DNA from 4 places in the Vibrio sp. 9-16B-A1 genome. Region 3 is predicted to be linked to each of the others. Evidence: predicted binding sites of a transcription regulator. Region 3 holds the regulator's gene; each other region holds the start of a gene.
The links. Region 3 encodes PurR, which represses purine synthesis genes. Its sites were predicted from a motif close to TNANGNAAACGTTTNCNTNA; they were not measured.
Positions count from the first base shown of each region.

Region 1: ACVB80_RS13630 (phosphoribosylaminoimidazolesuccinocarboxamide synthase) is a predicted target of PurR. The motif match lies at 2,183-2,202, and genes of this name have one in related genera.
Region 2: purE (5-(carboxyamino)imidazole ribonucleotide mutase) is a predicted target of PurR. The motif match lies at 2,062-2,081, and genes of this name have one in related genera.
Region 4: glyA (serine hydroxymethyltransferase) is a predicted target of PurR. The motif match lies at 1,580-1,599, and genes of this name have one in related genera.

Region 1 covers NZ_JBSDZD010000007.1:249,169-252,377, forward strand. Annotated here, with positions in the region: gene ACVB80_RS13620 (phospholipase A) at 1-203, shown strand, start outside; gene ACVB80_RS13625 (transporter) at 508-915, shown strand; gene ACVB80_RS13630 (phosphoribosylaminoimidazolesuccinocarboxamide synthase) at 973-2,076, opposite strand; gene ACVB80_RS13635 (SulA-like leucine-rich domain-containing protein) at 2,393-2,824, opposite strand; gene ACVB80_RS13640 (hypothetical protein) at 3,102-3,209, opposite strand, start outside.
Region 2 covers NZ_JBSDZD010000019.1:2,795-6,003, reverse strand. Annotated here, with positions in the region: gene ACVB80_RS21975 (DNA topoisomerase family protein) at 1-326, shown strand, start outside; gene ACVB80_RS21970 (5-(carboxyamino)imidazole ribonucleotide synthase) at 389-1,501, opposite strand; gene purE (5-(carboxyamino)imidazole ribonucleotide mutase) at 1,507-1,992, opposite strand; gene tsaC (L-threonylcarbamoyladenylate synthase type 1 TsaC) at 2,186-2,743, shown strand; gene hemF (oxygen-dependent coproporphyrinogen oxidase) at 2,801-3,209, shown strand, end outside.
Region 3 covers NZ_JBSDZD010000002.1:213,991-217,199, reverse strand. Annotated here, with positions in the region: gene ACVB80_RS04685 (TfoX/Sxy family DNA transformation protein) at 112-702, opposite strand; cyclic di-GMP riboswitch class I at 810-912, opposite strand; gene purR (HTH-type transcriptional repressor PurR) at 1,072-2,076, opposite strand; gene torD (molecular chaperone TorD) at 2,383-3,030, opposite strand.
Region 4 covers NZ_JBSDZD010000006.1:88,263-91,471, reverse strand. Annotated here, with positions in the region: gene treC (alpha,alpha-phosphotrehalase) at 1-198, shown strand, start outside; gene ACVB80_RS11630 (YitT family protein) at 694-1,305, opposite strand; gene glyA (serine hydroxymethyltransferase) at 1,654-2,904, shown strand.

The DNA.
Region 1 (3,209 bases), on a different contig from region 3:
CATCGGTGGGTGTTTTTGACGCCAAAGGGTATTACAACTTTGATACCAACAACTGGGGAATGGAAGCAGGCTATACCTTTTACTTCAACGAACTTATTGGAATCTACGCACAGATTTACCACGGTTATGGTGAAACCCTTATCGAACATGACTTTAAGCACACCCGCTTCGGGCTTGGGCTGAAGCTGGTTAACTGGCAGTAGAATTCTTTTTATTAGTGAATTTAAATATATGTTTTTCGAACATGTACTTGCTGTGTTAATTCTTTGCTCTGGTTATTTCTTTTCCCTCCCCAAAGCGGGTATAAAAGACTATTGTTTTATATCATATTGCTATATAGCGATTCCTGGTCAATAGTGGGTATGTTGAAAGTGAACGTCGCTGATTTATCAACATTTAAGTCAGTAACTTAGGTACTCAGACGGGGCTTTTTATCATACATACGCAATATCGCTCATCAATAAAAAGACTATAAGAGCGACAGTTTCCACAAAGTCGGGGGGCAGTATGGAACACCAGCATTCAAATGGAATCGTTTTTGATTACACCAATTTTCTGGGCGCGAGCTGTAAGAAGAAGTGGACCTTTCTGGAGGCGCTGCAGTCAATAGCACCTGTGTTTGGCAGTGCCTGGAGCCACAGTATGGAAGAGCTGAAAACACCGGAGGATAAACTCTGGGAGCGGGCACTCAATGCGCTTTCAGCTCAAAGCAGTGATGAGTCCAACCTCGTCCGTCTGGTTGAACTGGCGCGCTCAGAGGGTATTGCCGAGTTTACGGTGAAGATGCCCTATGATCTCGACAGCGATCAGAAGAGTGAGATCCGCGATAAATGCGGTTGCCGCATCACAGATATCGGTGAAGAGGATTTCTTCATCGAACTTGAGCCGGAGACAGCCAAAGCCGCAAGTTATTGAGATAATAAAAAAGGAGACCAGACTGGTCTCCTTTTTTCATGTCGTGTGATGTGGTGATCAGTCGATCAGGCCGTAATCACGTGACAGAACATCGATGATTTCTGCTTTCGGGTTCGCGCTCAGCACGATTTTCTGACCTGTGATTCTCTCTGCGATGTCAGTGTAGGTTTTTGATACCTGCATCAGCGCCTCTTCCGGCAGCTCGTTGTTACGGGCCAGTGCTTCACGCTCGTCCATGCGCTCTTTGTTGAGCATGATGTCTGCATCCGGGAAGTGGCTGAGCAGGAACTGGCGGAAACCTTCTTTGGAGTTTTCCACGATGTCGCCTGTCGCGTATGCCGCTTTGTCCCACATGCGGGATGAATCCGGGGTACCAACTTCATCCATGTAGATCAGTTTTTCATTACCGGCGGCGTCTTCAACGTAGCCAAATTCAAACTTGGTGTCGACAAAGATCTGGCCCGCTTTATCCAGCGCATCGCTTATTACGTTAAAGCCTTCTTTCAGCAGCTGCTCGTATTTGGCAATGTCATCCTGAGAGCTGAAGTTAAACGCTTCAAAGTTGTCTTCGATGTTTCGGCGGCTGATGTTGACATCGTCTGCTTCCGGAACACCCGGGATGCCTTTCAGGATACCTTTGGTCGATGGGGTGATCAGCAGCTCAGGCAGGGCCTTGTCTTTTTCCAGGCCTTCCGGTAGCTCAATGCCACAGAACTGACGCTCACCTTTTTCGTAGGCACGCCACATAGAACCTGTGATGTACTTACGGCAGATGGCTTCGATTTTAACCGGTTTGGCTTTTTGAACAATCCATACGAACGGGTGGGGAATATCCAGGATATGGCTGTCTGCCAGGCCATTTTGTTTAAACAGCTTAAACCAGTGGTTAGAGATAGCATTCAGCGCCGCCCCTTTACCCGGCACGCCTTTCAGGCTGTTCTCGCCGTGCCAGATACAATCGAAGGCAGAAATTCGGTCACTGATCACCATGATCGCCAGTGGCGCGTCTTCAGCGACATCGTAGCCTTTCTCTTTGATCAGGCGGCGGCTGTCTGCTTCTGTCAGCCAGTAGACAGAGCGGACTTTACCACTGTGAACGGGTTTATCAGTGCGGATTGGGAGGTCATCGTTGACTGCAAGTACTTGATCAGCAAGGCTCATTGCGACATTCCTATAAGAAGATTAACGTCAAATCAGTCAGGTGCACAAGATGTAATGCACCAGGAATGCTGGGCATGATACCAGAACTGACAAACACTGCCAGAGAAAAAGCAAACGTTTGCCTTTTGCGCTTCAAATCGTTAGCGACAGAAGAGGTAATAACAGCAGAAACAGGGCAGGAAGAACCAATAGATCAAAGCTAACAGAGAAAACCGGAAGAAATACGGGAACGACTACAGGGTGGAAAGAGTCCCGGGTATACAAAGAAATACAGAGAAGAGGCTCTGCCTGGCAGTATAGGCAGAGCCCCGAAGGATCAGTGGTAACGGATGGCCTGAGGCTTTGCGGCCAGCTCGCTGACGAAATAGACCTCACAACCCAGCTGCTGAGCGCGTTGCTTAAGGTGACGTCTGTCAATTTCACTGATTGCGTCACTGGCGATCACTGCGCTGGCGTTGCCGGACTGCATTGCTTTAAGTACCAGCTCTTTCTCGGTCAGCTGACGTGAGGGCTGCATCTGAACCAGGTGCGAAGTGGTAAAACGGGCCTGCTGCAGCCAGGTTGCGTTCGGTTTTGGACAGTTGGCTGTAAACAGCACCCATTTGGAGCGTCGGGATAACCGGGCCAGACGGTTCATTACAGGTTCGCTGTTGCGCAGGTCTGTAGAGTGCGCAGTACGGGTTGCCTGATTCAGAGGCTGATGAGCCGGTGTTGATTGCTGTTGCTGAGTACGGGTATTTGAGTACATATCCACTGTCCTTTTATACATACTGTATATGTAAACAGTACTGCCGAATTGACTAAATTGCAAGCATAAAGATCCCGGAACAGATCACAATTCCAGACTGAGGTGTCATAAGTTATTGATTGTTATGAAGTTAACTTGTGTCCGGGAAGTGGCGAATGTGCAGTTCAGAGCCGGGTGTAAATTGAGCAGCTATGGGGCTTACAGTATAACTACTGTATATAAGGTGAGTTTATACAGTAGTCATACAGGTGTTTTAGGGGGATAGGGGGTATAAGTATCAGGCAGCGTTTGCGTGAAGTTCGCGTTCGGAGCGTACTTCCTGGTTGAATAATCTGACATCCAGGGTGGCGAGGTCGTGACACTGTTTACATGAATGGTGGGATTT
Region 2 (3,209 bases), on a different contig from region 3:
GCTACGGCATGTTTATCGGCTGCAGCGGCTTTCCTGAGTGTCACCATATTGAGTCGATGGATAAGCCGGAGCCTGAGCAGGAGAGCAACCATGTTGCCTGCCCTGAATGTGGCAAAGGCCAGCTGGTGGAACGTAAATCCCGCTATGGCAAAACCTTTTACGCCTGTGATCAGTACCCTAAGTGTAAGTTTGCCCTCAATGCAAAGCCGGTTCGCGGCCGCTGTGAAGAGTGTGGCTATATGCTGCTGATGGAAAAGAAAACCGCGGGCGGGTTAAAAGTGGTGTGTGCCAGCCGCAAGTGCCAGCATCCCCAGTCGGGACAATAAGTATTAAAGAGTATTAAAAAAGGCGCCTGATTGAAGGGCGCCTTTTTAGTCTGTGTGTGCTGTCAGCGTGGCAGGGCAGGGAATGCCACCGGGTCAAGGATTTGTCCCAGCTTAACCAGCTCCTGCTCCAGCTGCTGCTGGCTGTCAGCGCAGACATTGATGTGACCCATCTTACGGCCCGGACGCTTCTCTTTGCCATACCAGTGAACATGACAGCTCTGCATCGTCATCACTTCTGCCGGCAGCTGATCTTCGCCCAGAATGTTCACCATGCAGGTCGGACGCAGCAGGCGGGTATCGCCCAGAGGCAGACCGCACACCGCACGCAGGTGGTTTTCAAACTGACATACCGCCGCACCCTGCTGGCTCCAGTGGCCGGAGTTGTGTACCCGCGGTGCAATTTCGTTGACCAACAGGTCGCCTTTCACATCGAAAAACTCCAGCGCCAGCACGCCCGCGTAATCCAGGCTTTCGGCAACCGCAGTAAACATCTGCTTCGCCTGCTCCTGCAGGGCTGGTTCTTCAATCGCAGTCGACAGGCTCAGTACGCCGTTGGTGTGGACGTTTTCTGCCAGCGGGTAAACTGCCACTTCGCCATTTTTGCCACGGGCACCAACCAGCGATACTTCACGGCAGAATGGCACAAACTCTTCGGCTACGATCGCCTGAGTTGGTGTGGCAGCAATGCACTCTGCCATCTCCGGCCAGATTGCATCAGCGTCTGCTGCATCTTTCAGCCGCCACTGACCTTTGCCGTCATAGCCGCCCAGCGCGCTTTTCAGCACCATAGGAACGCCGACTTTTTCAATCGCATGGTCAAAGTCTTCGCGGGTTTCGATCACCGCGTATTTGGCATTGCGTACACCGGCGTTATCCAGCAGTGCTTTTTCAATCCGGCGGTCACCGCCGGCTTTGATGGCGTCTGTGGTTGGCAGGAACTTACCGCTCTGCTCACATACGTCGAGTACCGGATGGGGAATGTGCTCAAATTCAGCGGTGATCACGTCAGCGCTGTCGATGGCGCTCTGAAGACCGTGACTGATCACCTGCTGAGTCAGCGGGTGGACAATGTTTTCACTGCCCACATCAAACGCTGAGACAGAGATGTTGAGTGGTGCGCCTGCAAGCGACATCATGCGGGCAAGCTGACCCGCGCCAAGTACCAGCACTTGCATGGTTATCAGTCCTCTGCCGGGTTTGGGTTGGCCAGAACGGTTTCGGTTTGCTCGTTGCGGAACGCTTCTACCTTCGCCATGACCGCTTCATCAGAAGTACCGATGATCTGCGCCGCCAGGATACCCGCGTTGGCTGCACCCGCTTCACCGATGGCCAGAGTACCTACCGCGATACCTTTTGGCATCTGTACGATAGAGAGCAGGGAATCCATACCTTTCAGCGCGCGGGACTGAACCGGCACACCCAGTACAGGGACGCTGGTGAAAGCGGCTGCCATACCAGGCAGGTGAGCTGCACCACCGGCACCGGCGATGATCACTTTAATGCCACGCTCTTTGGCGCTGTTAGCGTAGTCGGCCAGAAGTTGTGGGGTGCGGTGAGCAGAAACAACTTTTGTTTCATATTCCACGCCAAACTGATCCAGCATATCTGCTGCAAGTTTCATGGTTGGCCAGTCTGATTTCGAACCCATGATGATACCGACTTTCATCTCAAACTCCTTCAAGCGTTTAAATTGGGTGAGGTGATATTTTGCGCGCATTATACGGGGATTTCCTGGTAAGGAAAACGTTTGCGTCATCAATGAAGGTGTTTTCGATACATTTTATAAATAAATAGCTTTGGGCAGCACCAGAATTAGTTTGTACACTTTGGCTAAACAGTCAGATTACAGGAACAGAGACGTGGAGAATTTTGACGCAGCGTTGCAGGCGCTGAAACAGGGTGAAGTCATTGCTTACCCAACCGAAGGGGTGTTTGGGGTGGGTTGCGATCCTGACTCTCCGGCCGCCGTAGAGAAGCTGTTGGATGTGAAACAGCGCCCGGTGGAAAAAGGGCTGATCCTGATCGCCGGTGATTATCAGCAGCTGCTGCCTTATATCGATGAGAGTCAGCTGACCGCGACTCAGCTGGAGACGGTGCAGGCCAGCTGGCCGGGCCCGGTGACCTGGATTATGCCGGCAAGCGAGAGGGTATCCCGCTGGGTATCGGGTCAGTTTGATACCATCGCTGTCCGGGTGACTGACCACCCGCTGGTGCAGGAGATTTGTGCGGCATTTGGTAAGCCGATCACCTCAACCAGCGCGAACCTGACCGGTCAGCCACCGTGCATGAACAATGACGAAGTGAGACAGCAACTGGGCCACACCGGAGTGGTACTGCTGGAAGGAGAAACCGGCGGACGTGATAAGCCGAGTGAAATCCGTGATGCCAAAACCGGCCAGGTGCTGCGTCAGGGCTAGCATCCCGGGCTGAAAAGACTTAAAAAGGATGGAAACGATAAATAATAAGGAAAAGTCATGTCAGCCATAGATAAAGAGTCGGTAAAGCAGTATTTGCTCCGGCTGCAGGATCAGATTTGTCATCAGCTTGAACAGGCCGACGGCCGGGCAGTTTTTGCGGAAGATGCCTGGCAGAGGGAGCCGGGAGAGCGCCTGAGTGGCGGAGGCCGCACCCGGGTCATGAAAGACGGTGATGTCTTCGAACAGGGTGGGGTGAACTTCTCCCACGTACAGGGAAAGGAGATGCCTGCTTCTGCAACGGCTCACCGCCCGGAACTGGCCGGACGCAGGTTTGAAGCCATGGGGGTCTCTCTGGTGATGCACCCCAAAAATCCCTATGTGCCTACTTCCCACGCCAATGTGCGCTTTTTTATTGCAGAAAAAGAGGGAGAAGAGCCGATCTGGTGGTTTGGCGGCGGATTCGACC
Region 3 (3,209 bases):
GTACCACGTACCACGTACCACGTACCACGTACCACGTACCACGTACCACGTACCACGTACCGCGCAACCAAAAACACCGGCATCAAGCCGGTGTTTGTTCACGTTAAATTTTTAGCCCACCTGACTGAGCAGTTCATCACGCCGGGCCTGTGGAATAACAGACCAGTGACTGCCGCGGATCGCTCCCTCAAGCGCCCATAACAGTTCTACGCCCACTTTGCCTGAATGGCTTTGCTGGATGGCTTTATATGCGCCTGCTGCACCCTGATTTTGCAGCTCTTCCACACTGCAGATACCGGCTTTTTTAAGCATTCGTTCGGTACCAAGGCGAAGATTAGGCAGATCTTTCAGACGGTCAGGTTTGGCCTGAGCCTGCTGCTCTTTCTCCTGGCGGGCAATTTCGAGTGCGTGGGTGGCTTCTTCAATGATGATGTTCGGTGTCTGCCACATTGCCTCTGGCAGGGCGAAGTATTTGGTGACCACGGGGAAGCCGCGTTTTTTGTAAATGTAAGGTTCGAAGCCGGCCAGTTTGAAATCTTTTGCTTTCTGGTTGTCAGCGCGGATGAAAAGGGTATCGCCAACCACCAGTGCAAACATTACGTCGTCCGCGAAGACGCCGAAGCCTCCGAACATTGAACGGGATTTAATAGTTCCCAGACTCTCGAAGAGTCTCAGCGAGTTTTTTAGAGTAGGTTTGTTCATGCTGTATGTCCCGGTTTAGAAGTTCCGCCACTAAATTCAGGTCCGAGCATTTGAGCAAATCGATGCATGACTGATAGCGCGAGCTCGCGCTGGTGTGCATATTTGCCATCGGCAACCCCGCTACCATCCCAGTCCCTGACACGTCTCAGTTACTGGATTAGGCCGGTGGCTTTGCGTCCCACCCTTTCAGGTGGTTTGCCCTGTGCGTGACATCAGTTCAGGTTTTCATTTGAAATCGTATTTCGGAGAAAGCCTGATATAAAAAATAATAGTGAAAAAGCGGAATTAACATCACACTCGTCTGCATTTAGTGTGACATTGATCCAAATAAAAGCACGCGTTATGCGTGCTTTGTTTCATTATGCTGCCTTATCCAAGGCGTTTAACTGACTTACGTTCAACCAGCTCAGGTTGCATCTCGAACACGCGGCGCTCATGTTCTTTATCTTTGATGCGCTGCAGCAGCAGCTCGAATGCTGTTTTACCCACACGGCGTTTAGGCTGGTGGATGGTCGTCAGTGGTGGCGAGAAGTACGCCGACAGGTCCATGTTATCGTAACCGATCACGGAAACATCATCAGGGACGCGTAAGCCTTTTTCCTGAAGGCGGCTGATAAGACCCAGCGCCATGGTGTCATTGAAGCAGAACACAGCGGTCGGACGTTTGTCCATCGCCAGGATTTGCTCTGCTGCCATGACAGCAGTATCACATTCGAAGTTACCTTCAATGATGTTCTTCTCTTCGAATGGCAGACCGGCTTCTTCCATTGCGCGTTTGTAACCGGCGATACGCTCTTTACAGATCGCTTTCTCAAACTGACCAGACAGACACATAATGTCTTTGTGGCCGTTTTTGATCAGATAACTGGTCGCCAGGTAGCCACCTTCTTCTGAGTTATCGATGATCTTATCGGCACCTGAACTTTCAGGGCCCCAGTCCATGATAACTTTAGGGATGTCCGCGTGAGCATCAAGCATTTCACGCAGCTCTTCGGTCAGGTCAGAACACATCACCAGGATGCCGTCGACACGTTTTTCTGCCAGCATGCGGATATAGTCGCGCTGCTTTTCGTAGATACCGCCTGTATTACACAGGATCAGGGTGTAGCCCTGGCGGTAACAGTAGCTTTCCACACCATCAACCACTTCCGAGAAAAACGGGTTGGTTGACTGGGTGACCAGCATACCGATAGTACGGGTAGTATTACATTTCAGACTGCGCGCTACGGCACTCGGAGCATAGTTTAGCTCTTTTACTGCCTGCAGCACTTTTTCCTGCGTTGCTTCAGCAACAAAGCGGGTTTTGTTAATCACGTGCGAGACTGTGGTGGTGGACACCCCAGCTAAACGCGCAACATCTTTAATTGTGGCCATATATTTGTTCCTGTTTCTGCCGTATGGGCGCTTTTATCAGTTCTGCCGCAGGGGAAAAGGCCATACTGCGGTCAGAAAAGTTGGCGTGAAAAGCGAACCTGGCTGAAAACATATCTGTTAAAAAACAAAAAACCGCTAACTAACAGCGGCTTACCTTGCTTTCCAAATGGTTTATCATATTTTATCGTTTGCGGTCACAATTCTAGACTCATAATTGAGACCTGACAATCATAAATATGTCATTTTGCCGCGTTTCCATCACACAAATTAATTTTTCTTAACGCCAGCTAAAAAGGTCTGGCAGGCCTATTCGCCCGCCAGGTAGTGTCCGTCCAGGATCAGGAAGTCATGCAAAAGCGACGCTACCGCGGCATAAAAACCAAACTCGTCAAACTGCTGACATTTTTGCTTAAACTGAGGAACCCAGCTCAGCAGGTACTCATCAATGAAGGCTTTCTGTTCCAGGAGCGATGCTTCGAACTTCTCCGGTTTTTCACACTCGTTGGAGCGGATGATGAGGTTACCCAAAAAATCGAGCTCAACGGCCAGGTGATCCGCCGGTTCGTTGAAGCCTTCCTGCATTGAAATGCCTTTTTCCTGCATCAGTTCTTCCATCTGCCGGGCAGGCTCATCATTGAGCAGGCCGCTTTTGCCAATGTACATCGAGGCATAGGGCAGGGCGGCGTTTTTGTCAGTGGTCAGGAACAGACCACAAAAGTCAGCGGCCAGTTCGATCATGGCATCTTCTCTGTCCTGCAGACGGTTAAGGGCATCAACCAGGGCGGTAGTGGACGCTTTCAGCTGCTCTGTTTCACCCAGGCCGCTGATGAAGCTGCGGATCTCAGGGGTGTGATAGGTCGCCAGCTCTTTTTCATTGATCTCCCTGGCAAAGAGGCTGGACAGCCACCAGTATATTTCGGCACGCTTTTCGTTAAACAGCTTGCTCTCTTGCATGTCGGGTACTCCGTAAACTATTGATGTGGCGATTGTATCGCATATATATGAACAGCATCCGGTCGGGTTATGTAAGAAAAAGTGTTGTTTTGACAATATGTTAACAGTCGTCTCCGGTTTGTCTTGCATCAATAAAACCCGGGAAACACTATTAATTTTAGCCTATTTGCTAGAAATGT
Region 4 (3,209 bases), on a different contig from region 3:
TACCGCCGCCGCAGTGACTCCCAGACGCTGATTTGCCTGAATAACTACTATGGAGAAGAGGCGCAGGTTGAACTCGGTGATGTGGAAGGAGCGCGTTACCTGCTGGGTAACTACAGTGATATGGAAGGCGCGCCGGTCAGCGCGAACCTGACTCTTCGCCCGTACGAAACCCGGGTGATATTAAAAGAGCACGGCTGACCCCCGGCCATGCATCCTCAGTTTTAAACGGGAGAGAATTGGGGAGTTCGGGCGGTTGCCCAGGGCTTTGCAGCGGAAACGTTGCAAAGCTCTTTTTTATTGGCCTTTCTGAAAAGCGGGTGGAGAAGGGAACTTTATCTTCAGGTCTCTCCCTGGTCATCCTGAACGCGCTCCCGTTAACCAGCCACGCACTGCGGAAGTTAAGCGCGATTCAGGATCTGCTTTCAGCGTGGGAAAAACTTATCTCGCAGTGGCGACTCTTCATTGTTGCGGCAAGCTCGGTGACAGGCGTTCGCGTACTTATACGGCGCTTTGAGCAGATCCTGAATCCAGTTCAGGATGACCCGGTGGGAGTTGTTGAGGGAGAAGATAACTAAATGTGGTGATGGGTCGGACGGCTGGGCGCAGCGGGAGCAGGGGGGTATTGAACGCTTGAGGGGCCTGACGCACTTAACCTGATGTCAGTGACCGGCCCCTGAGATATGGCGGTTTAAGTTACTTCGCTTTACCGGTATAACTCACCACGTAGCGGGTTGGTTTATGGTTCATTGCCAGTACCACGTTAAGCATAAAGGCACCCAGAACCGAAATCGCGATTACCTCTGGTGAAACAAAGAAGAAAGAGGCGATCAGGATGCCGCAGTCAATGATCATCTGGCTCTTGCCGACAGAGAAACCGGTTTTGTCCTGGATCAGCAGGCACAGTACGTTAAACCCACCCAGGCTGGTGCGGTGGCGGAACAGGATCAGCATCCCCAGTCCCATCAGCAGGCCGCCAATCAGGGCACAGTAAATCGGATTCACGCTCTCTATGGTCAGTACGTACGGCAGGTGATCGGTGATAACCGAGACCAGTGCGCCGGAGATCAGGCTGGTAAACGCAAAGCGCGGGCCGAAGCGCAGCCACGCCAGCGCGTAAAACGGGCAGTTGGCGATAAAGTACAGGGTACCGAAGCTGAGCGGGACAAAGTGGGTCATCAGCAGCGCCAGGCCGGTGGTGCCGCCGGTCAGCAGTTCTGCCGCCTGAAGAAAGTAGACCCCCTGAGCAACGACAAAAGTGCCGGTCAGAATCGCAATCCAGTCTTCGCGTTTTGTGTGTTTTTCCATCACTTACCATGTTTTCTCATGAATAACTGGCGCGGATAGTAAGAAAAAAGTGTAATTTTCGGTAGCTTCAGGCAATTAATAGTCGTAACCTGTTGTAAGTGACACTTTACACCCTGTAAAGGCGATGGTTGACACCTGCGGCTCAGGAGTTAATCATATTCACCACACCGATGACAGGGATTAATGGTCATCATGAAGAAATTGCACAATGAAAGTGTTTTTTAACACTTTATGACCTGGATCAATTTATGTAGAATGTCGTCAACTTCAACGGGGACGAAAACGTTTGCTTTTGGTCGTTGTGTGGTTTTTTTGCCACTTTGTAATTATCTGAGTCAGGAGATACAGATGTTAAAGCGTGATATGAATATCGCCGATTATGATGCTGAGCTATATGCAGCAATTCAGGAAGAAACTCTTCGTCAGGAAGAGCATATTGAGCTGATCGCTTCGGAAAACTACACCAGCCCACGTGTAATGGAAGCTCAGGGTTCTCAACTTACCAACAAGTACGCGGAAGGTTACCCTGGCAAGCGTTACTACGGTGGTTGTGAGTACGTAGATAAAGCGGAAGCGCTGGCGATTGACCGCGCGTGTCAGCTGTTCGATTGTGAGTACGCGAACGTTCAGCCACACTCAGGCTCGCAGGCAAACAGTGCTGTATACATGGCACTGCTTAACCCTGGCGATACTGTTTTGGGCATGAGCCTGGCGCACGGTGGTCACCTGACTCACGGCTCACCGGTAAACTTCTCCGGTAAGCACTACAACGTTATTCCTTACGGTATCGACGAAGCCGGCCAGATCGATTACGACGAGATGGAGCAACTGGCACTGGAGCACAAGCCGAAAATGATCATCGGTGGCTTCTCTGCATACTCACAGATCGTAGACTGGGCGCGCATGCGTGAAATCGCAGACAAAGTTGACGCCTGGCTGTTCGTAGATATGGCACACGTTGCCGGTCTTATCGCTGCAGGCGTGTACCCGACTCCGGTTCCTCACGCGCATGTTGTGACTACCACGACGCACAAAACCCTTGCTGGCCCACGCGGTGGTCTGATCCTGTCTAACGCGGGTGAAGATATGTACAAGAAGCTGAACTCAGCAGTATTCCCTGGCGGTCAGGGTGGCCCTCTGATGCACGTAATCGCTGGTAAAGCGGTAGCGTTTAAAGAAGCGATGGAGCCTGAGTTCAAAGAGTACCAGCAGCGTGTGGTGCAAAACGCCAAAGCCATGGTCGCTCAGTTCCAGGAGCGCGGTTACAAGATTGTTTCTAACGGCACTGAAAACCACCTGTTCCTGGTTGACCTGATTGATAAAGACATCACAGGTAAAGAAGCAGACGCGGCGCTGGGTGCAGCGAACATCACCGTGAACAAGAACTCGGTACCAAACGACCCGCGCAGCCCGTTCGTGACCTCTGGTATCCGCGTAGGCTCTCCGGCGATCACCCGCCGCGGCTTCACCGAAGCAGACTCAAAAGAGCTGGCAAACTGGATGTGTGACGTTCTGGACAACATCAACGATGAGTCCGTTATCGAAGCAACCAAAGCTAAAGTGCTGGAAATCTGTAAGCGCCTGCCGGTTTATGCGTAACCGGTTCAGCGTTTGTTGAGATTAAGGCGCCCTCAGGAGACTGGGGGCGTTTTTTATTAAGGCTCTGGGCCCTGGGGGAGATCGCGGTAGTTACTTTTGATACATCTGGCTAATGGGGCTTGACGCCAGGTTCAGGGCCGGGAAATATCTTGCAGCGCCCAGCGCCCAGCGCCCAGCGCCCAGCGCCCAGCGCCCAGCGCCCAGCGCCCAGCGCCCAGCGCCCAGCGCCCAGCGCCCAGCGCCCAAAAAACAAAAACGGCAGCTCAAAGCCACCGTTTCCACTTAACTTTCCGTGAGCGCCTTGC